3 regions of the Sphingomonas sp. CD22 genome follow, and region 1 is predicted to be linked to each of the others. Evidence: riboswitches for the same ligand, from Rfam matches in the RefSeq annotation. Region 1 holds a riboswitch; each other region holds the start of a gene.
The links. A riboswitch is a leader RNA that binds a small molecule or an ion and turns the genes downstream of it on or off. The one in region 1 is predicted to bind cobalamin.

Region 1 (7,225 bases):
CGGCGCGGAAGTGCCAGCCTTCCGCGAGGGAGGTAAGGTTATCGCCACGAATGCGCAATTTGCGCGGTTGGAAACAGTTCTCGGAAGTTACGGCGGGCAGTTTGCCTCATTCGAGTGGGTGTTCTCGCCGCGCGGACAAGATGGACGCCCGATGCCGCTATTTGACCGCGTAACTGGTGCGATCGATCCCACAGTGGCAGCGTACTGGCGCTCAAACTACGACATTTCCAATCGGCTACCACGTGACTCGGCAACGCTGCGAAACGATTTGGACGGCAAGATCCACGTCGTAGTCGGCGGTTCTGACACCTTCTACCTTGATGCACCCGCGCGCCGCCTGAAAGCCGTGCTTGACCAATCAGGCGCCCGATCAAGTTTCACCTTCGTACCCGGCCGTGGGCACTTCGACCTTTATGCAAAAGGCAGCGACAGTGATGCGCTAACTGCCGACATCGCCTGGGAGATGTATGCTGTTGCCCGCCCAGGATCAGAGCAGTTCAAGAGAAAGCGGTAACGCTCCCGTTGCGTATACCGCTTGCCTTGAGCAATGACCCCTACCATTCATCGCCTCCAGAAGCTGCCGATCCGCTCCCTCCCATTCCTGCCGCCCAGTCATCCTGAGTGGTCGCTGCACGCCTGCCACTTCCGAGATGAACGAATGGCAGAAACTGGGAATGGAAGAAGCCGTTCTTGAATGGCCGATTGTGGTTCGTTGCGAATTGCTCTCTTTCAGGTTGCTCCGGCGTCGGATCGATGACAGTCTGACGTGAAAGAAGTGGGGAACGAAATGCTTGGTATATTGCTGCTCGCGATCCAGGTTGCTCCTGCGAGCTTCGACGCAGTTGTAGCGGCGCCAAATAGTCACCGCGTCCTGCTAGAGGATGAAAAGATTCGCGTATTGCGTGTCGAGGTGGCGCCCGGCGTGACCGAACCCGTTCATGATCACCGTTGGCCGAGCGTGATGTATTTCGAACAGCCGCAACCAATCACTTACATCACCTACAAGCTGATCAACGGAAAGCCGGTCGAAACGGAGCGCTTTGATGCGCCTGCTTTTGCTAAGTCGCAGACCGTAAGAGGCGACTCGGAAGGATTGCATGCCGTTAAAAACCGTGGATCAGCGCCGTTCGTCGCAATTCGTATCGAGTTTAAGAGCGGTACTGTGCCCAAGGCCGAGTAGGGCATCTCTGTAATGGCAGCTCAGTTCTGACAAACCCCACACAGCTACTACATCCCAACCCGGCGACCGATCGCTTCGCTGTCTGTAGCTGCCGCGCCTGTCAGATGAACGAATGACGGAAGTTGAGGTGTGCTCCAGCGAGGCTGAATGGCCGGTATTGGGTCCGCCCAGTCAGCGTATAAGTCGTTTCCATCCCAGCCAGATACCGCTTATCGACGTCAACACACCGGCGATGGAGAACAGCCAGATCAGACCATCCCAGGCCGGGCGATGCAGCGTCAGTGTGTTCAGATCCCATTTATGGAGGAGATCGAATACCCAGCGGTACGTCCGCTGCCGCTCATCGACCGTCCGAAGAACCTCTCCAGTAGCGGGATCGATATAGAGCCAAGTCTGTGCCGGATCGGCGAACCGCAGCTGCAAAACCGGCAGATGCGGGCGCGTTCCGACCGCATACCAATATGCATCGGGCGCCGTCAGGCGATCGACCGAGAGTAGCGGCGCAGCACTCTCCAGTTGGCGTGCGGCCCTCACGATCGCCACCTCTGTAGCTTGGGATGGCGCGAGTGTGACCGCATTCAACACTACTCGCCGCCCGTCGTGATAGGACAGCAGGACGAGGGGGGTTCCCGCATGGTCAGTCAACTGCGCTATCACCGCACCCTCGCCTGCTATGCGGAGCCGGTCGAGTGCTAGGTCCGGCATCGGATCAGATGCCTGATAGATCCGCATAGCCGCCTCGTCTGGCTTCGTCCCGCGAAACAGATGGCCGGGATCGACCGACAGCCATCCGCTGAAGATCCAGGCGATCAAGAATAGACCACCCACCAGCCCCGCGACATGATGCCAGAGCATCCAGCCGTTGTAGGGCGTCATTCGCCCACCTTTGAAGCGCCGTGCGCCGATGCGGGTCCGCAGTATGCCAATCCACATCCCCGCGACCGCCGCGGCGATGCAGGGACCAGACACCCACAGCACGACCTGACGCCAGGCCGTTTGATCCTGTCGTAGAACCGTCGGATAGAGCCAGTGCGGCACCGAGCCGAGCCAGTTCCAGAACCGCTCGCGACGGGTGGTCACTTGAACGACGGCGCCAGTATTCGAAGACACATAAGCCTCCGTGCCGGACGCGTCGGCAAGCGCAACCTTCCAAAGGGGACGGTGCCGATCGAAGCCGCCAGCAACCGTCCACTGATCCCGGGTCAGCCGTTCTACGTGCTGGGTCGGTGCGTTGCCAAAGCGGCCAGCGACCCGACCGGCATAAATAGCATCGACTGGTCGCAGGACGGTACCGCGACTGGCGGCAAGAGTGGTGTGCGTTCCATCCCACCCGGTCACGCGCCAAACAGGCGTGCCGTCGCGCATCTCGAGCAACAGTTCCTGCGGTAGCCGTCCGCCGTCTAGCGGGGGCGGCACGTTCACTGCTGCCCAGTCGATCGCCTCGCTCCCAGACAGCTTCTGCGCTGGCGAGAGGGAGGGATAGGGCACGTAGAGCATCACCAGCCCGGACAGAAACCACATGGCGAAGAACAGGCAACTGGCGATGCCGATCCAGCGATGAACGAGGTACAGCCAGCGCCGGGCAGTTTTACCAAGGGCCGGCCGCCTGAGGGCGTTAAAAGCTCGCACGAAGCGAGACGTCGACCGAGCGGGGACGGCCAAGGACCCACTGCTGGTTATTGTACGTGCTGAGCGCATAGTCCCGGTCGAACAGGTTATAGCCGTGGATATCGACCGCGAGGCGTGGTGTCACCGCAAAGGAAAGCGTGGCATCGACCGTGGTGTAGCTGGGGACGCGGAAGCTATTGGCGTTGTCCGAATAACGACGTCCGACGTAGCGCAGCCCGGCGCGCGCCTGGAGCGAGCGCGTTGCGTTCCAACGCAGCCAGAGATTGGCAAGCGTCTCGGGGACGTCTGGCGGGGTATTGCCGTCGAAGCTCGAGCCGCCAGAGACGAAGTCGTCGAACGTCGCGTTGAGCACGCTGCCGTTTGCATCGATCTCGACGCCGTAAGGCAGATCGAGCGATACCGCGGCCTCGATACCCTTGGCCGATCGCTGGCCTACCTGCTCGACCGGGCTCGTCGGGGTCAGCTGCGCCAGCAGGCGCTTCTTGACGATGCGATAGGCGGCGAGGGTGGCGGTGCCGCGACCGTCGAGGAACACCGCCTTGGCGCCGACCTCGACCTGGTCGCCCACCGCGTTGCTGAACTGCACCTGCCCGGTCGAATAGGTCGTCAGCGTCCCCAGCGGGTCCACGCCGGTGGCATATTGCGCATAGAGCGACACCGTCGGGATCGGCTGATAAACGCTCCCCACCCGCCAGGTCAGATTGTGCAGCCGCTTGTCGAGCGCGAAGGTCTCGGTACTGACGCCGCCCGGATAGTCGATCGACCAGCGGCGGATCGTGTCACGCTCGTAGCGCACGCCACCGACGATCGAGACGTGCGTGCCGAGCTTCAGCCGGTCCTCGGCAAAGACCGCATATTCGGTCGTGCGCGTGCGATAGCGCGGTGCGATGCCCTGTGTGTCGATGATCAGACCGGGATCGAACGCGAAGGGATCGACCTCCGAGACCTGCGGGTCAGACCCGAAATTGTGCGAATAGGTCAGTTTGATGAGGTTGACGTCGAAGCCCATCACAAGGTCGTTGCTGACGCCATCGGCGATGCCCGTTTTGAGCGTCACGCTGCCCTGATCGCCCCACTGCGTCTGGTCGTGGACGATGCCGGTCATGTCGGTGCGCAGGATAAGACCGGGTGTGCCGGTGTTGCCGCTGCCGTTGGAACAGACGCCGTCCGCGGCGATCCAGCAATAGGTTTCGAGATTGAGCCAGGAGCGTTTGGAAGTGAGGCGATAGGCCTGGTTGCTGACGGTGACCATGTCGTTCGGCGTCCAGTCGACCTGCAGGCTGGTGCGGTTGTCGCGGTAGCGGATGAAGCCGTCGCGCGTGTTGTAGTTGCGTTCCCGGATGCGGTCGTCGAGCCGTCCGCCGATCAGCGGCGAACCGAAATAGCGCATCGGCTTCTGGTCGCCATAATCGTCGCGCGCGGTGACGACGAGCGTGTCGGTCGGTGCCCAGCGCAGCGTCCCGGAGACGGCATGGCTGCGCGACTGGCCACGATCGACATAGCCGTCGGACCGGCGATAGCTGCCATCGATGCGATAGGAGATGCGCTCGGTGATCGGCCCGCCTGCGCCCGCCGCGACATGGAAGCTGTCCTGCGAACCATAGCCGATCTCGCTCTCCACGTGCGTCCGCTGCGTATCGGGTTTGCGCATCAGGACATTGACCGCGCCGCCCAGCGCGCCTTGGCCGTAAAGCACCGAGGCCGGACCGCTCAGGATGTCGATCCGCTCGACCATCCACGGATCGGTCGGAAAGGTGATCGTGCCGGCAGCCGGGAACAGCCTGATGCCGTCGATGAGTTGGAGCACGGATCCCTGACCGCTGAAGCCCCGCGCGGCGAGCGCGGTGCCACCGTTGCCGGGGTTGCCGGCGTTGCTGATGCCCGGCGCACGGCTTGTCGCGTCGATCACCGATAGGTCTCCACGTGCGCGGATCGTGGTGCCATCGATGACCGAGATCGTCGCGGGCGTCTCGAGCGGCGTGAGGCCCAGGCGGCTGCCGGTCGCGTTCGGCGTGGTGAGCGTGTCGCGCGCCTGCTGGCCGACGACCAGAATGTCCTCATTGTCGGAGGCAGGCAAAGACTGCGCATTGAGCGGTGCTGCGACAACAGGTGACAGCAAAGCGCCCGCAAACGCGAGGCGAGAAGACAGGAACGGCATTACGGTAATCCCCGGGGCGTCGAGCGAACCCGGCAGGGACCTCCCGCGAACGGCCGACATCCGCGCCAGCCGGACGCCATCGCGACCGGCACGCATGCCTGTGCGGTCCCCACCGCACACGTCGTCGCTCGACGGAGTACCGTGCCGCGGCCACCCCCTGGGCCAGGCAAGAGCGACCAGACGCCGGCAGGTCTCCTGGCTCACGGGTCATCACACGATGCACGGCCTTCCCAGGCCTTTATGACGTAACGTCCGGCCCAGTGGCTGCCCCTCCCTGTGAAGGAAAAAGCGATATGCATCGCGCTCGCCGCTTACAGTTGCAGGGACAGCCTCGGCTTCAGGTGGCGAACCACCCTCACCGCGTTCCCTATTAAGCCCCTCTCGGGGCACCGACGCGATCACGCCGACCGTCTCCAGCGGAGCAGGTCAGCGGGGACGGTGTATCCTGACGAAGACGATCCGGCAATTGGTCGACGCGACGATCGCAAAAGTCCAAACGGAGTGTCGGTGCCCATTAACGAATGTCGGAAGTTGGGAAGCGAAAGATGCGTCGAGAACGACCGGAATTGGGTCGTCAAAGCCAACCATTCAGCCGTGCAATTCGTCCTGCCTCGATCCTATTCGACGCGCCGAGCTTCGCGGCACCCTCCGAAAGGTAGTTGCGCACCGTTCCCGGCGAGAGGGAAAGCCGGATCGCGATCTCCTTGTTCGACAGCCCTTCGTCGGCGAGCCGCAGGGTGTCGCGCTCGCGCTGGGTCAGCGGATCGGCGCCACTGTCCCAGGCTGCTGCGGCAAGGTCGGGCGGCACTACAATGCCGCCGCGCGCCACCTCCCGGATCGCGTCGGCGAGCTGCTCGACCGGACTGTCCTTGAGAAGGTAGCCGCGCACCCCCGCCGCGCGGGCGCGCGCCAAGTAGCCGGGTCGTGCGAACGTAGTCACAATAACGGTTCGCGTCGTTACCCCCGCCTCGAACAGCAGCCGGGCCGCGTCGATGCCGGTCATCTCCGGCATCTCGATGTCGGTGAGCAGGATGTCGGGCGACAGCGCCCGCACGCATTCCACCGCTGCGACGCCGTTGGCTGCTCGACCCACCACCGTCATGTCGGGTTCGAGGTCCAGCAGCGCTGCGATCGCGCCCAGCACCAGCGCCTGATCCTCGGCGACGACGATCCTGATCTTCCCGGCGTGGCTCACGCCGGCACCGTCGCGATCAGCCGCGTCCCGGGCGCGTCCGCCACGATGCTGAGCGAGCCGCCGGCCGCGGTCAGGCGCTGGCGCATGCCGGCGAGCCCAAGCCCTTCGCGGAAGCTGCGGCCGATCCCGTCGTCGGTGACGACGAGGCGGGCAAGCCGCCCATCCAGCGCCAGTTCGATCGCGCAGGCACTGGCCTCGGCATGGCGGATCACGTTGGTCACCGCCTCGCGCAGCGTCATTGCCAGCACCGCGCCGGCATCGCCGGGGATTGCGGCTTCGCCCCCCGTCAGGTGCGCATCAATGCCTGCTGCCCCCAACGCCTCGCGCGAGGCGGCGATTTCGTAGATCAGCGAGCTGCCGTTCTGCCCGGCCAGCGCGGCGCGGACCTCAGCCAGGCCTGCGCGCGCAACCTCGGCGACGGCGCGCATCTCGGCTTGCGCCCGAACCGGATCACGCGCCGCTAGCTTCGCGGCCAGATCGGCCTTGAGCGCCGCCAGCGTCAGCGTGCGGCCGACGACATCGTGCAGATCGCGGGTGATCCGCTCGCGCTCGGCGGTGCCGGCGAGGCGCCGCACCTCCTCCTGGCTGGCCAGCAGCGCTCGCGTTCGCGCGTAAAAGGCGGTGCGGGAGATCGTCGCGCCGCCGGTAGCGACCACGATCATCACCCCGGTCAGCCACCAGAACGGCGGCTGGTGCCAGGCCATGCCGGTGGCAATCGTGACGCCCGCGACCAGCGCGATGGCGATTATCGCTCGGCGTGGCGGCGATACCCGGCCGGCCTCGGAGGCGGCGTAGATCGGGAATACCGTCCAGCCGCCGCCGACCGGCGCGAGCACCACACCGATGAGTAGCATGACGGCAGCGGCCACGAGCAGACGGTTGCCCGACAGCCGGTGGCTGATGAAGTAGGTCGGCAGGAAGACCGCAAAGCCCGCCACCGAAGCGGCCAGCTGCCAGGCCGTCGGCCACGCCCACAACCACGGCACCGCGTAGAAGACGAGGTAGATCAGCCACGGCCACGGCCCGTCCCACCAGCGCTCCGCCTTGGTCTGCATTGCGCCTT
Region 2 (7,225 bases), on a different contig from region 1:
GACGGGCATAGTCGTCGGTCATGAGCGATACTCCTCGAGGGCCGCGGCGAGGCGGGTGAGCGCGGCCGCACCGCGCGGCAGGCCGATCCGCAACCGGTCGGTCCGGTCGGCGAAGGGTCGGGTCAGGATAGCATGACGCGCGAGCGTGCCGAACAGGCGCGTCGCATCGTCGCAGGCGATCAGCCGGAACAACGGCGCGCTGCCGGCCAGCGCCAGCCCGGCCTCGTGCAGCACCGTATCGAGCAGCACCCCCGTCTCGACGATGCGGCTCGCCTGCGCACGCCGCCATGCGGCATCGCGATAGGCGGCGGTGCCGATCGCCACCGCCGGCGACGACACCGGCCAATCGCCGAGCATCGCGCGCATCCCGCCCGCAATCCCCGCCCCCGCCACCACGAAGCCGAGCCGCAATCCCGGCAGGCCATAGAATTTGCCGAACGATCGCAACACGATCAGCCGGTCAGACGCCTGCGGGCACAGGCCGGGCGCAGGGTCGGCATAGGCTTCGTCGAGCACAAGCGGCATCGTCGCCGTCAGCAGGCCGGCCGGATCGGCGATGCGCCCGTCGGGATTGGCCGGGCTCGCCAGCACGAACAGGTCGTGGTCGCCCGGCCCCTCCGCCACCAGTTCCGCCTCCGGCCACGCCGCGCGATGCCCGGCATAGCCGGGATGCCGCACCGCCGGCGCGCGGGCGCCGATCAGCGGCGCGAGCAGCCGCATCGCCAGATCGGTCCCCGGCACCGCGACGACCTGCGCCGGGTCGGCGACGCCGAACGCCCGCGCCGCCGCCGCCTCCAGCGCCGCGATTTCCGTCGGTTCTGGCAGGCGATCGAGCCCCACGAGCGTCTCGACCGGCCAGGTCCACGGTGCAATCCCGGTCGACAGGTCGATCCAGTCCGCGCCGCCGAACGCCGCGCGCGCCTCCGCCACCCGCCCGCCATGGGCGCAGAAGGTGGCCCAGGGATGCGGGGCGGTCGGGCGCGGGACGATCATCAATAGGTCAGGCGAACGCCGCCGAAGGCCCCGCGCCCCGGCTGGCCATATTGCAGGATCGTCTGATAGCGCGCGTCGAACGCATTCTCGATCCGGCCATAGACCTCGACATGGTCGACGATCGGGAAGGACGCGCGCACGTCGGTGACGACATAGCCGTCGAGCCGCTGCGTGTTGGACGCATTGTTGAAACTGTCCCCCACCGCGGTGACGGTCGCGCCGGTGGTCAGCCCGAACGGCCAGCGATAGTCGGCGTTGACCGACACGCTGTTGTCCGGCCGCCGCGCCAGGTCGCGGCCGGCATTGGCGGTGCCGGTCGAACGGTTCTTGGCATCCAGATAGGTGTAGGCGGCGCTGACCGTCAACGCCTCGACCGGGCGCAGCGTCAGCGCGAATTCCACGCCCTGCGCCCGCGCCCGCGCGACATTGTCATAGGTGCCGAACGGCCGGTCGGCGCAAATCCCCACGGCCGTGTCGCAGGACACGAAATTGATGAGGTCGAACGAGGTGCGGCGGAAATAGGTCGCGCTCGCCTCGAGCGCGCCGTCGAGCGCCTTCTGCGTCACGCCCGCATCCCAGCCGCGCGAGCGTTCGGGGCGCAGCGCGCCATTCCCATATTCGCTCTGCAACTGGTACAAGGACGGCGCCTTGAACCCTTCCGAATAGCTCGCGCGGATCGCGGTCGCGCCGTCGTTGGGCGTATAGACGCCGCTGCCCGACCAGGTCGTCGCGCCGCCGAAGCGATTGTGATCGTCGTGGCGCACGCCGCCGGTCGCGGTCAGCCCGGCGATTGGCGTCACCGCGAGCTGGCCATAGACGCTGAAGATCCGCGCCCGTCCCTGCGTCACCGGCCCGCCGTAGCTCGCCGTGGTGAAGCGCGACACCTCGCGTTCCGCGCCGAAGGTGGCGAACACCGCGGAACTGAGATCGGCGACACCCTGATATTCGATCCGGTCGTTGCGCCCCTTGCCGGCGAACGTCTCGGTCGGCGTGCCGTCGGGATCGTAATTGTGCCGGTCGGTGTCAGTATGCGCATAGCCGAAGCGGTTGCGCAATTTGCCGCCGAACAGCGCCGCGTTCAGGCCGGCATAGCCGGTCCATTGCTCGGTCTCGCCGTAATCGCGCGTGTCCTGCAACGGAAAGCCGCCGTCGAACTCGGCACGCCCGTTCGAATAGAAACCGCGCAGGTCGACCGACACGGTCGGCGCCAGCGCGATGCCGAGGCTGCCGTTGGCGGCATAGTTGCGATAGCCGTCGCGCTCCGTGCCGGGCGCATAGGCGGAGATGCCCTCGGTGGTGTAATAGCCGCCGCCCAGGCTCGCCGACACCGGCCCCATCTTGCCCGAGACGTTGGCGAAGCCCTGCCCGGTCTCGTGCCAGCCGCCCTCGACGCGCGCGTTGACCGCGACCTGTTCGGTCGGCTGGCGGGTGATGAGGTTGACGACGCCGCCGATCGCCTGACTGCCCCACAGCACCGATTGCGCGCCGCGCAGCACCTCGATCCGCGCGATATTGCCGATCAGCAGCCCGCCGAAGTCGAAGCCGCCGCCCGGCGACGAGGGATCGTTGAGCTTGATCCCGTCGATCAGCGCGACGGTCTGGTCGCTCTCCGCGCCGCGGATGTTGACCGAGGTCGCGGTGCCGACGCCGCCGTTGCGCGTCACGCTGACGCCGGGCGTTTGGCGCAGCAGGTCGGCGACGACGACCGCCTGCCGCTGGGTGATCGTCGCGGTGTCGAGGACGGTCACCGCCTGGCCGACGGTGGACGCGGGCCGCGCCTCGCGATTGGCGGTGACGAGGATGTCGCTGCCGGCGTCGGCGACCTGCTCCAGGCCACTGGTCGATTGCGCATTCTGGGCGAAGGCAGGTGTCGCGGCCGCGATGCACGGCAGCAGGATGAGACAGGCGTATTTCGTCACGATGGTTTCCCCCTCGTTGCAACAACGGGAGCACGCACCGCGGATTCGCCGGAACCTTTGGTCCGCCGCGCAACGCCCCCAACATCGTCGTCTCGCGAGGAAACCCTCGATCGCGCCGGCACACCCCGTCCGCACGAAGGACAACCGCGACGGGCAGGTCTCCTGGCTCGCGGGTCGTCGCCCTGCCCGGCCTTCCCGGATCGGGATGATCCAGTGGCGCGCGGAGGAGCAGGGCTCGCCGGTCACAGTTGCGGGGGCAGCCCCGGCTGGCGAGCCTCAGGCTCGCTTCCGGGTTCCCTTTTCATCCCATCTCTGGGAACCTGTCGCATCGGCGCCCCTAGAACCCCGCGGAGACGAAGGCAAGATGATCGCAGCCAAGACGCTGTTCCTGGGCGGTGCCCGCTCGGGCAAGAGCCGGCTGGCGCAGGCCGCCGCCGAGCGCTGCGCCGGCCCGCTCCATTATCTCGCCACGGCCGAGGCATGGGACGGCGAGATGACCGACCGCATCGCCCGCCACCGCGCCGACCGCGACGCGCGCTGGACGACCGTCGAATGCCCGCTCGCGCTGCCCGAGGCGATCGGCGGGATCGGGACGGGCGCGATCCTGATCGACTGTCTGACGCTCTGGCTGACCAACGTGATGCTCGGCGACCACGATGTCGCGGCGCGATCGGACGCCCTGCTCGCGGCGCTCGCCGCGACGCCGCTGCCGCTGTTCGTCGTCAGCAATGAGGTCGGCCTCGGCATCGTCCCCGACCATCCGCTCGGCCGCGCCTTCCGCGACGCCGCCGGCCGGCTCAACCAGCAGGTCGCGGCGGCGATGCGCGAGGTCTATTTCGTCGCCGCCGGCATGGTGCTGCCGTTGCAGCCGTTTCCGGGACGGGAGTCCTGACGGCCGCCCCCAATTCCTCCCCGGCACGGGGAGGAATGTACCGAAACGCCCTCACCCCACCAGCAGCCGATATCCCACGCCCAATTCGTTGGCGATCACGCTTCCCGTCGCGCTCGGCTCCTCCAGCTTCAGGCGCAGGTTGCGCACGACGATGCGCAGATATTCGACCCGCGGATCGTCGTCGCCGCCCCAGGCCGCCGCCAGGATGCGCTGGTGCGTCACCACCCGCCCGGGATGGCGCGCGAGCACCGCGAGCACGTCATGCTCCTTGCGCGTCAGGTGGAACGCCTCGCCGCCCCGCCGGACGATCCGCTGGTCGAGGTCGATCTCCAGCCCGTCGCGGCGGATCACGCTCGCCGCCGCCGCGTCGATGCCGCGGTGGCGCAGCGCCGCACGCAGCCGCGCGAGCAATTCCTCGCCGTCGAACGGCTTGGTGACGTAATCCTCCGCGCCGAGATCGAGCGCCGCCACTTTCTGGTCGGTCGCGTCGCGCGCCGAGACGACGAGGATCACCGCATCGCCCGCCCGGCGGATCAGCGGCACCAGTTCCAGCCCGTCGCGATCGGGCAGGCCGAGGTCGAGCAGCACCGCGTCGGGCGTCTCGGCGGCGACCGCCGCGAGCGCCTCGCGGCCGTTGATCGCTTCGACCACCGCATAGCCGGCGCGTTCCAGCGTGTTGCGCAACAGCCGGCGGATCGGCTGTTCGTCGTCCACCACCAATATCTTGGCCGCCATCAGTCGCGTTCCTCCGCCATGTCGCGCACGATCAACGCCGCCGGAAAGGACAGGCCGAAGCGCGCGCCCGCCCGGTCCTGCCGGTTCGCCGCCTCGACGCCGATGCCCATCGCCGCGGCGAACGCCTTGACGATCGCCAGCCCCAGCCCGGTGCCGCCAATCGCGCGATCCGAACCGGCGAAGCGGCGGAAGGTGTCGAACACCTCCGCCTCGCGCCCCGGCGGCAGGCCCGGCCCCTCGTCCTCGACCGACAGCAGGATGACGCCGTAGCGATGGCGCGCCTCGACGCGGATCGGCGTGCCGGGATCGGCATAGCGGCCGGCATTGTCGAGCAGGTTGAGCAGGCAATGGTGGAGCAATTGCTGGTCGGCGCGGACCAGCGGCAGGTCGGGCGGCACGTCGAGCTGCACCGTATGCCCCTCCAGCGCGCGGCGGGCGTCATGCGCCGCGCCGGCGACTGCATCGGCGAGGTCGACCGCCTCCATGCGCAGCGTCAGCGCCCCCGCCTCGACCCGCGCCATGTCGAGCAGATTGGCAACGAAGCGATGCAGCCGCGCCGCCTCGCCCTCGATCGTCGCGATCAATTCCGGCGTGGCGCCATGATGCAGCTCGGCGGCCGCGGCGATCACCGCGGTCAGCGGCGTGCGCAGATCGTGGCTGACCGACGACAGCAGCGCGGTGCGCAGCCGCTCGCGCTCGCGCATCGCGCCGAGGTCGCGCGTCTCGATCTCCAGCCGCAGTCGTTCGAGCGCCAGCGTCGCCTGTTCGATCAGGTTCATGAACAGCGGGATCTGGTCGGGGCGCAGCGGATCGCCGCCCGCCTCGTTGGCGAGGCCGAGCACGCCGAGCGTCCGCTCGCCGGTCACCAGCGGCTGGAAGAACCATTGCGACGCGGCGAGCGTCGCCGAGCCGCGCCCCGCCGGCGCGCCGCCGTCATAGGCCCATTGCGCCGCCGCCATCTCCATCGTCTCCAGCCGATAGTCGCTGCCGTTCGCCGCCTGCACCGCCAGCCCCGCCCCCTCGGCAACCAGCATCACCGTACGCAGCCCGAACAATTGCCCGACCTCCTCGCAGATCGCCTGCGCCACCGCGACGGGATCGTTCAGCCGGGTGAGCTGGCGCAGGAAGCCGGCGAGCGCCGCATTGGTCCGCGCGCTCGCCGCGGCGATGTCCGCCTGCGCCCGCACCCGCGCCGTCAGGTGGCTGGTCGCGATCGCGATGCCGAGCAGCACCAGCACCGACACGACGTTTTCGGGATTGCTGATCGTCAGCGTGCCGGTCGGCGGCAGGAAGAAGAAATTATAGGCGATGCTCGACGCGAGCCCGGCGAACAGCCCGGTCCACAGCCCGAACAGGCTCGCCGCCATCATCACCGGCAGCAGGTAGAGCAAGGCGACGTTGCCGAGGTCGAGGATGTGGAACAGCGCGCTGGCGATCCCGGTCACCGCCGCGACCATCGCCCCGGTCCAGGCATAGCCGCTGCGGCTGCCCCATCGGTCGGGCGGCGCCCGGCGCGGACCGCGCGCCCCGGCGGCCATCGGCAGCACGTGGATCGCGATATCGGGCGCCTCGCGAACCAGCCGGTCGACGATCGAGCCGTGGCGCAGCTCGAACCAGCGCGATCGCGACGATTTGCCGACGATGAGCTGGGTCGCGCGCGCCTCGCCGACATAGGCCTTGAGCCCGGCGAGTACGGTCTGCGCCGGCACCGCCGCCGCCGCCCCGCCGAGCTGCGTCGCCAGGTTCATCGCCCTGGCGACCTGACGGTGCTCCGCCGCGCCGAACCCCTGCGTGCGCGGCGTCTCGATGAACACCGCGGTCCACGGCGCATGCAGCGCATCGGCGAGCCGCTTGGCGGCGCGGACCAGCGATTCCACCCCCGCCGCCTCGCTGACCGCGACGACGACGCGCTCGCCGCCCGCCCAGGTGCCGCCGACGCCAAGCGCGCGGACATGGTCGAGCATCTGTGCATCGACCGCCTGCGCGGCGCGGCGCAGCGCCAGCTCGCGCAACGCCGACAGATTGGTTTTGGAGAAGAAATGCGCGAGCGCCCGCGTCGCCTCCTGCGGCAGATAGACCTTGCCCGCCTTCAGTCGCTCGATCAACTCGTCGGGCGGGATATCGACGACCTCGATCTCCGCCAGTTCGAGGATGCGGTCGGGCACCGTCTCGCGCACCCGGACGCGGGTGAAGCCGGCGACGACGTCGTTGAGGCTCTCGACGTGCTGGATATTGACCGTGGAATAGACGTCGATCCCCGCCGCGAGCAGCTCTTCGACGTCCTGATAGCGTTTGGCGTGGCGGCTGCCCGGCGCGTTGCTGTGCGCGAGTTCGTCGACTAGCACCAGCCGCGGCGCCCGCGCCAGGATCGCGTCGAGGTCCATCTCGGCGAGGCCATGACCCTCGTGCACCACCGTCCGCCGCGGCACGATCGTATAGCCGCGGGTCAGCGCCTCGGTCTCGCTGCGCCCGTGCGTCTCGACCACGCCGATGACGACGTCGACGCCCTCGCGCGCCTGCGCCGCGCCCTCGGACAGCATCTCGTAGGTCTTGCCGACGCCGGGCGCGGCGCCGAGGAAGATCTTCAGCCGCCCGCGCCCCTCCTGCGCGGCATGGCGCAGCAGGGCGTCGGGATCGGGGCGGGCGGCGGCGTCGTTCACCGGCCCGCGTCGAGCGCCCGGTTGAG
Region 3 (7,225 bases), on a different contig from region 1:
TGCAGCGTGCAGATCACCGGATTGTCGGCGGGCAGGCGGGCGCGGGTGATGCCCTCGCTGACCATGCGCGCGTCGCACAGGATCGGTGCGCCGCCGGCGAGCGCGGCGCGCGCCTGCGCCGCGAAGCCGGGCGAGAAGCGGATCGCGGCGGCGAGCTCGACCAGGCCCGCGGCGTGGATCATGCGCACCGCGACCGGCTCCTCCTCGGCCGGAAAGCGGGCGAGATCGGCCTCGGCACGGATGATGGCGAACGAGCGGCGATAGATTGCGGCGCCGTCGGTTTCGTAGCTATGCGACACGGAAGGGGCTTTCGAGCAGGGCGATGAGGGCGTCGGGCGACAGGCCGGCGATGGCGGCGGGATCGCCGGCACGCGCGTCAAAGGCGAGATCGAAACGGCCGTCGCGGCCGGTCGCGACGACGTCGGCGGGCGCGGCGCGGGCGCAGCCCTTGGCGCATCCCGAGACGTGCAGCCGCCCGGCGACGTGCGGCGCGAGGCGCAGCGCGAGCGCGCGCGTCGCGACGGTCGCCTGCGGGCAGGCGGGGGCGCCGACGCAGGCGTCGACGGCGAGGTCCGCGGCCGCCAAGGCGGGAAGGCCGGGGCCGGCGGGATCGAGCCCCTCGACCAGCACTGTCCGCCACGGCGTCACGCGGATGCCGGTGACGCCCGGCCGGCCGGCGAGGTCGGCGAGCGTCGCCGCGTCGATCCGGCCGAAGGGCAGGCCGATCGCGGTGCCGCAGGCGGGGCGTGGCGGGTGCGTCTCGGGTTCCCCGGGCGCGGCGACCCCCGCAGGGCTTGCCGGCAACGGTGCGACATGACGCGCCATGCGTCCCGCCGCGACGCCGCCGCTCGCGACGAACCACTCCGCCAGTGCGATCAGCGCGGTCGCTTCCTCGCCCCGTGCCAGCGCGTACCCGCCGGCGCGGCCGTCGGCGCGCAGGATCAGCCCGGTCGCGCCGCGTTCGATCCGGAAGTCGGCGGGGCTGCCGGTCAGCACCGGCGCGCGCCCCGCATCGATCGCGATGCCGATCTTGCCGGGCAGCGGCGGCAGCGCGTCGAGGCGATCGAGCAGCGCGCAGGCGATGCGATGCGTGTCGTCGCCCTCCCGCCAGTCGGGCGCGACCAGCAGCGCGCGCGCCTCGCGCACCGGATCGGGATCGACCAGTCCGGCGGCGACCAGCGCGGCGAGCGCGACCGGCCAGTCCGCCTCGCGCATTCCGCGCAGCTGGAGCGCGGCGCGGTTGGTCAGGTCGATCAGGCCGTTGCCGTGCGTGCGTGCCACCGACGCGATCGTCCGTGCCTGGGCCGGCGTCAGCCGGGCGAGCCGCGGACGGACGCGCAGGATCAGCCCGTCGCCCGCCGCCATCGGCCGCCACGCGGTCGGGCACCAGCCGCGCACGACGCTCATGCCAGCACCGCCAGAATGGCGTTGCGCCGCGTCGGCCACAGGCCGGAGCGGTGCAGCGCGGCGAAGCGCGCTTCCATCGCGGCGAGCGCGGCGGGATTGGCGGCGGCGAGGAAGGCGCGCACCTCGTCGCGGCCGAGCGTCGCATCGTAATAGAGGTCGATCAGCTCGGGCGTCACGACGCGCGCGAGATGCGCGAAGGCGCCGAGATGGTCGAGCGTCGCGGCGATCTCGGCAGCGCCGCGGAAGCCGTGGCGCATCATGCCGTCGATCCACGCCGGCTGCGTCGCCCGGCCGCGGACGACGCGCGCGATCTCCTCGCGCAGGGTGCGCGCGCGCAGCCGCGCGGGATCGCGCGCGTCGAGATGATAGAGCGCCGCCCGGCCGCCCGCGACCGCCTGCGCGGCGGCGAACCCGCCTTCGTGCGCGGCATAATCGGCGGCGAGCAGCAGGTCGCTTTCGGGCAGGTCCTGCAGATGGACGAAGGCGTCCGCGGCGGCGACGCGCGCGCGCAGGCCGGCGGCATCGGCATGGTCTTCGGCCCCGTCGAAGGCGAAGGACGATGCCGCCAGCCACGCCTCGCCCGCCACGGCACGCGCCGCGTCGGTATAGGTGTCCGCGGCGTCGCCGATGCCGAGCCCGTATCGGCCCGGCGCGGGGCCATAGACGCGCGGCGCGGCGGCACGGCCGACGAAGGGGTTCCAGTCGGCGGGCTCGTCACGCGCCGCCAATGCCCGCACCGCCTGACCGAACAGCATGCATAGCGGCGCGAACGTGTCGCGGAACAGGCCGGAAATGCGCAACGTCACATCGATCCGCGGCCGGTCGAGCATCGCCAGCGGCAGGATGTCGACCCCGGTGACGCGGTCGGAGCCCAGGTCCCAGACCGGCGCGACGCCGAGCAGGTGCAGCGCCATCGCGAATTCCTCGCCGGCGGTGCGCATCGTCGCCGATCCCCAAAGGTCGACCACCAATCCGCGCGGATAGTCGCCGTGATCCTGCAGGTGGCGGCGGATCAGTTCGTCGGCGAGCCGCTGGCCCTGCAGATGCGCCGAGCGCGACGGCACCGCACGCGGATCGACCGCGAACAGATTGCGCCCGGTCGGCAGCACGTCGGTACGGCCGCGGTGCGGCGACCCCGCCGGGCCGGCGGCGACGCGGCGGCCGGCGAGCGCGGCGAGCAGCCCGTCGCGCTCCGCCACGCCGCACGCGCCGCGGCCGAAGACGTGCAGGCCGTCGCCGAAGCGGCTGTCCTTCACGTCGCAGACGAAGGCGTCGATGCGGGTGATCGCCTCGGCGGCGGTGGTCGCACCGGCGAGATCGAGTTCGGCGGCAAGGCCGATCGCCTGCGCCTCGTCGGCGATATCGCGCTGCAACCGGTCGCGCCGCGCCGGGTCGAGCCCGTCAGCGTTGGAGAATTCGTCGAGCAGCGTTTCCAGCCGGCCCAGCCCCGCGCCGCCGTCCGCCGCGATCATCGGCGGCGGCAAATGGCCGAGCGTCACCGCGGCGGTGCGCCGCTTGGCCTGCGCCGCCTCGCCGGGATCGTTGACGATGAACGGATAGAGGATCGGCAACGGCCCGGTCAGCGCCTCCGGCCAGCAGGCGTCGGAGAGCGCCACCGCCTTGCCCGGCAGCCATTCGAGCGTGCCGTGCGCGCCGATCTGGATTGCCGCATCGCAGCCACGGGCGCGCAGCCAGAGATAGAAAGCGACATAGCCGTGGCGGGGGACGCGCGACAGGTCGTGATAGTCGTCGGCGCGGGTCGCGGGCGTGCCGCGTTCGGGCTGGAGCGCGACCAGCGTCCCGCCGCGCAGCGTCGCGGCGAAGCGGAAGGCGCCATCGGCAACCGCGGGATCATGCTCGGGTTCGCCCCAGGCGGCGGCGAGGTCGTCGCGCAGGCTCGGCGGCAGTGCAGCGAGCGCGGCGCGATAGGCGGCGACCGGCCAGCATAGCCGCTCCGCGGTCAACGCCTCGGCCAGCGGCGCGCCGGCCGCGACCGCGTGCCCGGCCGTGGCGAGGTCGGCGAGCATCGCCTCCGCCGAGGCGAGCGCGTCGAGCCCGACCGCATGCGCCATCTGATGGCTCTTGCCGGGATAGGTGGAGAGGATCAGCGCCAGCCGCCGCGCCGCCGGTGCGGTCCGGCCGAGCGAGACCCAGGCGGCGACGCGATCGGCGATCGCCGCGATGCGGGCGGGGTCGGCGCGATGCGCGCGGCGGGCGTAATCGAGATCGGGATCGCGCACCCCATCCTGCTTGCAACTGGCGATCCCGGCGAAGATGCGGCCGTCGACCTCGGGCAGGACGACGTGCATCGCGAGATCGGCGGGCGACAGGCCGCGCGCGCTCTCCGCCCAGGCGGCCTGCGTCGAGGTGGCGAGCGCGACCTGGAAGACCGGCACGTCGGCGCCGTCGAGCGGCGATTCGGCATCGTCGCGCGCCGAGAAGGCGGTGGCGTTGAGGATCGCGACGGGGGCCAGCGCCCTGACCCAGCGCGCGATCCAGCCGCGCGCGTGCGCATCCTTGAGCGACGGCGCGAACAGCGGAACGACGTCGAAGCCGCGCGCCGTCAGCGCCCCGGCGAGCGCCGCGACCGGATCGAGATCGGCGGCGAGCAGATAGGAGCGGTAGAAGGTGAGCAGCACCCGCGGCCGCGCCGCCGGCCGCATCGCGAGCGCCGCGGGGCAGGTGACGCCGTCCGCCGGGGTCCAGCCGCCGACCGGCGGAACCGCGCGCACCCCGCGCACCGGTCCCGCCGCCAGCCCCGCGGCGAGCGCGAGCTGCGCGAGGGCCGCCTGTGCCGCGACCGCGCCGCCGGTGTCGCACAAGGCTGCGAGCCGGCCGAGCGTCGAGCCCGGCACGGTCGAGGCGGCGGCCAGCGCGGCGTCCTCGCGCCCGTCGGCGGCGAGCACCGCCAGCGCGATGCCCTGCGTCCGCGCCAGCGCCTCGACCTGTTGCAGGCCGTAGGACCAATAGGAGCGGCCGCCGATCAGCCGGATCAATATCCCCTTCGCACCCGCCAGCGTGCGCTCGACATAGGTGTCGACCGACAAGGGATGCGCGAGATCGGCGAGGTTGGCGAGCCGCAGCGACGGCAGCGGCACGCCGCCGCGCGCGGCATGCCAGCCGGCGGCGAACGCGCCGAGGTCGCTGTCGGAGAAGGACAGGACGACGAGATCCGCCGGCCGCTGGCCGAGATCGCGCGGCGTCGCGGTCTCCTCCAGCCCGTGGCTCTCGCGGAAGACGACGTGCATCGTGGGTGCTCAGCCGTTCAGCACGGGTCCGATCGTCGCGGGATCGATGCGGTCGTGCTCGGCGATGACGACCAGCCGGGTGGCGCGCGCCTCGTCCGGCCGCCACGGCCGGTCGTATTGCGTCCGCACCCGCGCGCCGACCGCCTGGACGAGCAGCCGCATCGGCTTGCCGCGCACCGCCGCATAGCCCTTGACGCGCAGCACGTCGGACTCGCGCGCGAGCCGTTCGATCGCTGCGACCAAAACCGCGGGGTCGTCGATCTCGCCGGTCTCGTGGACGAGGCTGTCGAAATCGTCGTGCTCATGCTCGTCCTCGCCATCGTGATGCGACGGGCGGGCGGCGATGTCGTCCTCGGCGGCGGCGTCGAGGCCGAGGATCACCGCGGGATCGATCACGCCGTCGACCAGCTCGACCACCGGCACCGGCCGCGGCGCCTCGGCGGCGATCACCGCGCGGGCGGCGGCGACGCCCTCCGGCCCGGCGAGATCGGCCTTGGTCAGCAGCACCATGTCGGCACAGGCGAGCTGGTCCTCGAACACCTCGGCCAGGGGCGTCTCGTGATCGATCCCCGGATCGGCGGCGCGCTGCGCGTCGAGCGAGGCGACATCGGTGGCGAAACGGCCGGCGGCGACCGCCTCGGCATCCGCCAGCGCGATGACGCCGTCGACGGTGATGCGCGAGCGGATCGCCGGCCAGTCGAACGCCTTCAGCAGCGGCTTGGGCAGCGCAAGCCCGGAGGTTTCGATCAGGATATGGTCGGGGCGCGGATCGAGCGCGAGCAGCGTCTCCACCGTCGGGATGAAATCGTCGGCGACGGTGCAGCAGATGCAGCCGTTGGCGAGTTCGACGACATTCTCCGCCGGGCAGTCGGGAATCGCGCAGCCCTTCAGGATGTCGCCGTCGACGCCCAAAGTGCCGAATTCGTTGACCACCACCGCGAGCCGGCGGCCATTGGCGTTGCGGATCAGATGGCTGATCAGCGTCGTCTTGCCGGCGCCGAGGAAGCCGGTGACGATGGTGACGGGCACCTTGGTAAGCCGGGAGGCGGCATGGGGCAGGGGATCGGCCACGGATGTTCCTTCGCGAGCGCCGCGACGACGAAAGCACGGTGGGGCCACATATCGCCGATGCGCGAGCGACGGACGGGCGCTTCGCATGTCGCCCGCGCCACGCACCGATGCGGGCCAACCGCATGGGTCTTCGTCGCTCAGACGGAACACCGTGCCCCGGCCATCCCCTGGGCCAAAGCAAGAGCGACCTTATCGCCGGCAGGTTTCCTGGCTCGCGGGTCATGGTTCGGGGCACGGCCTTCCCGGATCGGGCGAACCCTTGCCAGTGGCCGCCTTCCCGAAGGGGAAGGCATGTGTCCGTCACTCGCCGCTTACAGTTGCAGGGACAGCCGCGGCATTGGAGCCGAGGCCCCGCACCGCATTCCCATTTACGCCCCCTTGCGAAGGGCACCGACGCGATCATGGCACCGGGAACCGGCACCGCCGATCGACTTAGCCGCTACCGCCGGCTTTGCCAATCGCGCAGGCGAGCGCGGGCGACCGGCACTCTGTACGGTATCGTACATAGCCCGTTTCCGGTCGACTTGCGGCCGTTAACCATTAGAGCCCGTGCGCAGCAGGAAGGGTTCTCCCGATCCTTCGTGTGCAGTTCTCCAGGACTGTCGGAGCCGTCGCCGCATCCGTGGTGGCGGCTCCACCTCGACCGCGTCAGTGCGCGGCGAGAAGCGCGGCCTGATCGTCGATCAGGCGGCTGATCGAACGTTGCAGCGTGTCGTGCGACACCGGTTTTTCGATCACCGTTGATCCCGGCGGACATTCGCCGCAGCGCTCGGGATAGCCGGTGACGTAGAGGATCGGGATGTGGCGGCCCTCGGCGATCCGCTCGACCGCGCTCACCCCCGAACCGTGCGCGAGCTTGACGTCGGCGATGATCATCCCCGGCGTGCAGCGCTGCGCCGCCGCTTCCGCCGCCGCCTGCGTCTCGGCGATCTCGGTGCTGTCGGCCCCCGCGAGCAGCGCGGCGTCGGAGACGAACTGCCCGAACAGATAGGAATCCTCGATGATCAGCACATGGGTCATGACCGCTCCCGGCAGTGCCCGGACGCCGGCAGGCCAAAGGTGGCGATGCTTTCTCCCGAACCGGCCCCTAATGCGCCATCCTGATCTAAGTTCCTGATCGAGGTGATTTTTGTCTTGACGGAAGGCGTCATGCGTCCGGTCCCCGCGACGATGCGTTGACGCCGCTGACAAGGAGAGAATGATGACCGAGACCACCAATCCCGCCGACCACGCTAGCCCCGCCGAAGGCTTCGGCGATCTGCCGATCCAGCCGACCGGTTCGGGTGTCGCGGATCTCGAAATCGCCTATGAGCAGATGAAACTCGCCGAACAGGCCGAGGCAGACGTCGGTTCGGTCGCGGTGACGCCGACCGACACGAGCGAGGCCGCCGTCGAGAGCGCCGCGCACCCGAGCTGATCGACGGGCGGCGTGACGGGACGGCGACGCGGCCGCGTGGCGCGCCAAGGAGAATGACGATCTTCCACCTGATCTTTGCGAC

Region 2: it holds a riboswitch for cobalamin, as region 1 does, so the genes downstream of both, SFC76_RS17435 (TonB-dependent receptor plug domain-containing protein) here and SFC76_RS19390 (TonB-dependent receptor) in region 1, are expected to answer to the same signal.
Region 3: it holds a riboswitch for cobalamin, as region 1 does, so the genes downstream of both, cobW (cobalamin biosynthesis protein CobW) here and SFC76_RS19390 (TonB-dependent receptor) in region 1, are expected to answer to the same signal.

The regions. Positions count from the first base shown of each region.
Region 1 covers NZ_JAYDYX010000017.1:10,266-17,490, forward strand. The annotation lists gene SFC76_RS19375 (alpha/beta hydrolase-fold protein) at 1-514, shown strand, start outside; gene SFC76_RS19380 (hypothetical protein) at 800-1,180, shown strand; gene SFC76_RS19385 (PepSY domain-containing protein) at 1,352-2,809, opposite strand; gene SFC76_RS19390 (TonB-dependent receptor) at 2,796-4,886, opposite strand; cobalamin riboswitch at 5,135-5,376, opposite strand; gene SFC76_RS19395 (response regulator transcription factor) at 5,542-6,162, opposite strand; gene SFC76_RS19400 (sensor histidine kinase) at 6,159-7,225, opposite strand, start outside.
Region 2 covers NZ_JAYDYX010000010.1:101,049-108,273, forward strand. The annotation lists gene cobO (cob(I)yrinic acid a,c-diamide adenosyltransferase) at 1-22, opposite strand, end outside; gene SFC76_RS17430 (aminotransferase class I/II-fold pyridoxal phosphate-dependent enzyme) at 19-993, opposite strand; gene SFC76_RS17435 (TonB-dependent receptor plug domain-containing protein) at 993-2,912, opposite strand; cobalamin riboswitch at 3,047-3,251, opposite strand; gene cobU (bifunctional adenosylcobinamide kinase/adenosylcobinamide-phosphate guanylyltransferase) at 3,280-3,804, shown strand; gene SFC76_RS17445 (response regulator transcription factor) at 3,856-4,539, opposite strand; gene SFC76_RS17450 (sensor histidine kinase KdpD) at 4,539-7,199, opposite strand; gene kdpC (potassium-transporting ATPase subunit KdpC) at 7,196-7,225, opposite strand, start outside.
Region 3 covers NZ_JAYDYX010000006.1:193,069-200,293, reverse strand. The annotation lists gene SFC76_RS13430 (precorrin-8X methylmutase) at 1-299, opposite strand, end outside; gene SFC76_RS13425 (cobalamin biosynthesis protein CobG) at 289-1,407, opposite strand; gene cobN (cobaltochelatase subunit CobN) at 1,404-4,655, opposite strand; gene cobW (cobalamin biosynthesis protein CobW) at 4,665-5,726, opposite strand; cobalamin riboswitch at 5,906-6,136, opposite strand; gene SFC76_RS13410 (response regulator) at 6,375-6,746, opposite strand; gene SFC76_RS13405 (hypothetical protein) at 6,928-7,143, shown strand; gene SFC76_RS13400 (metallophosphoesterase) at 7,197-7,225, shown strand, end outside.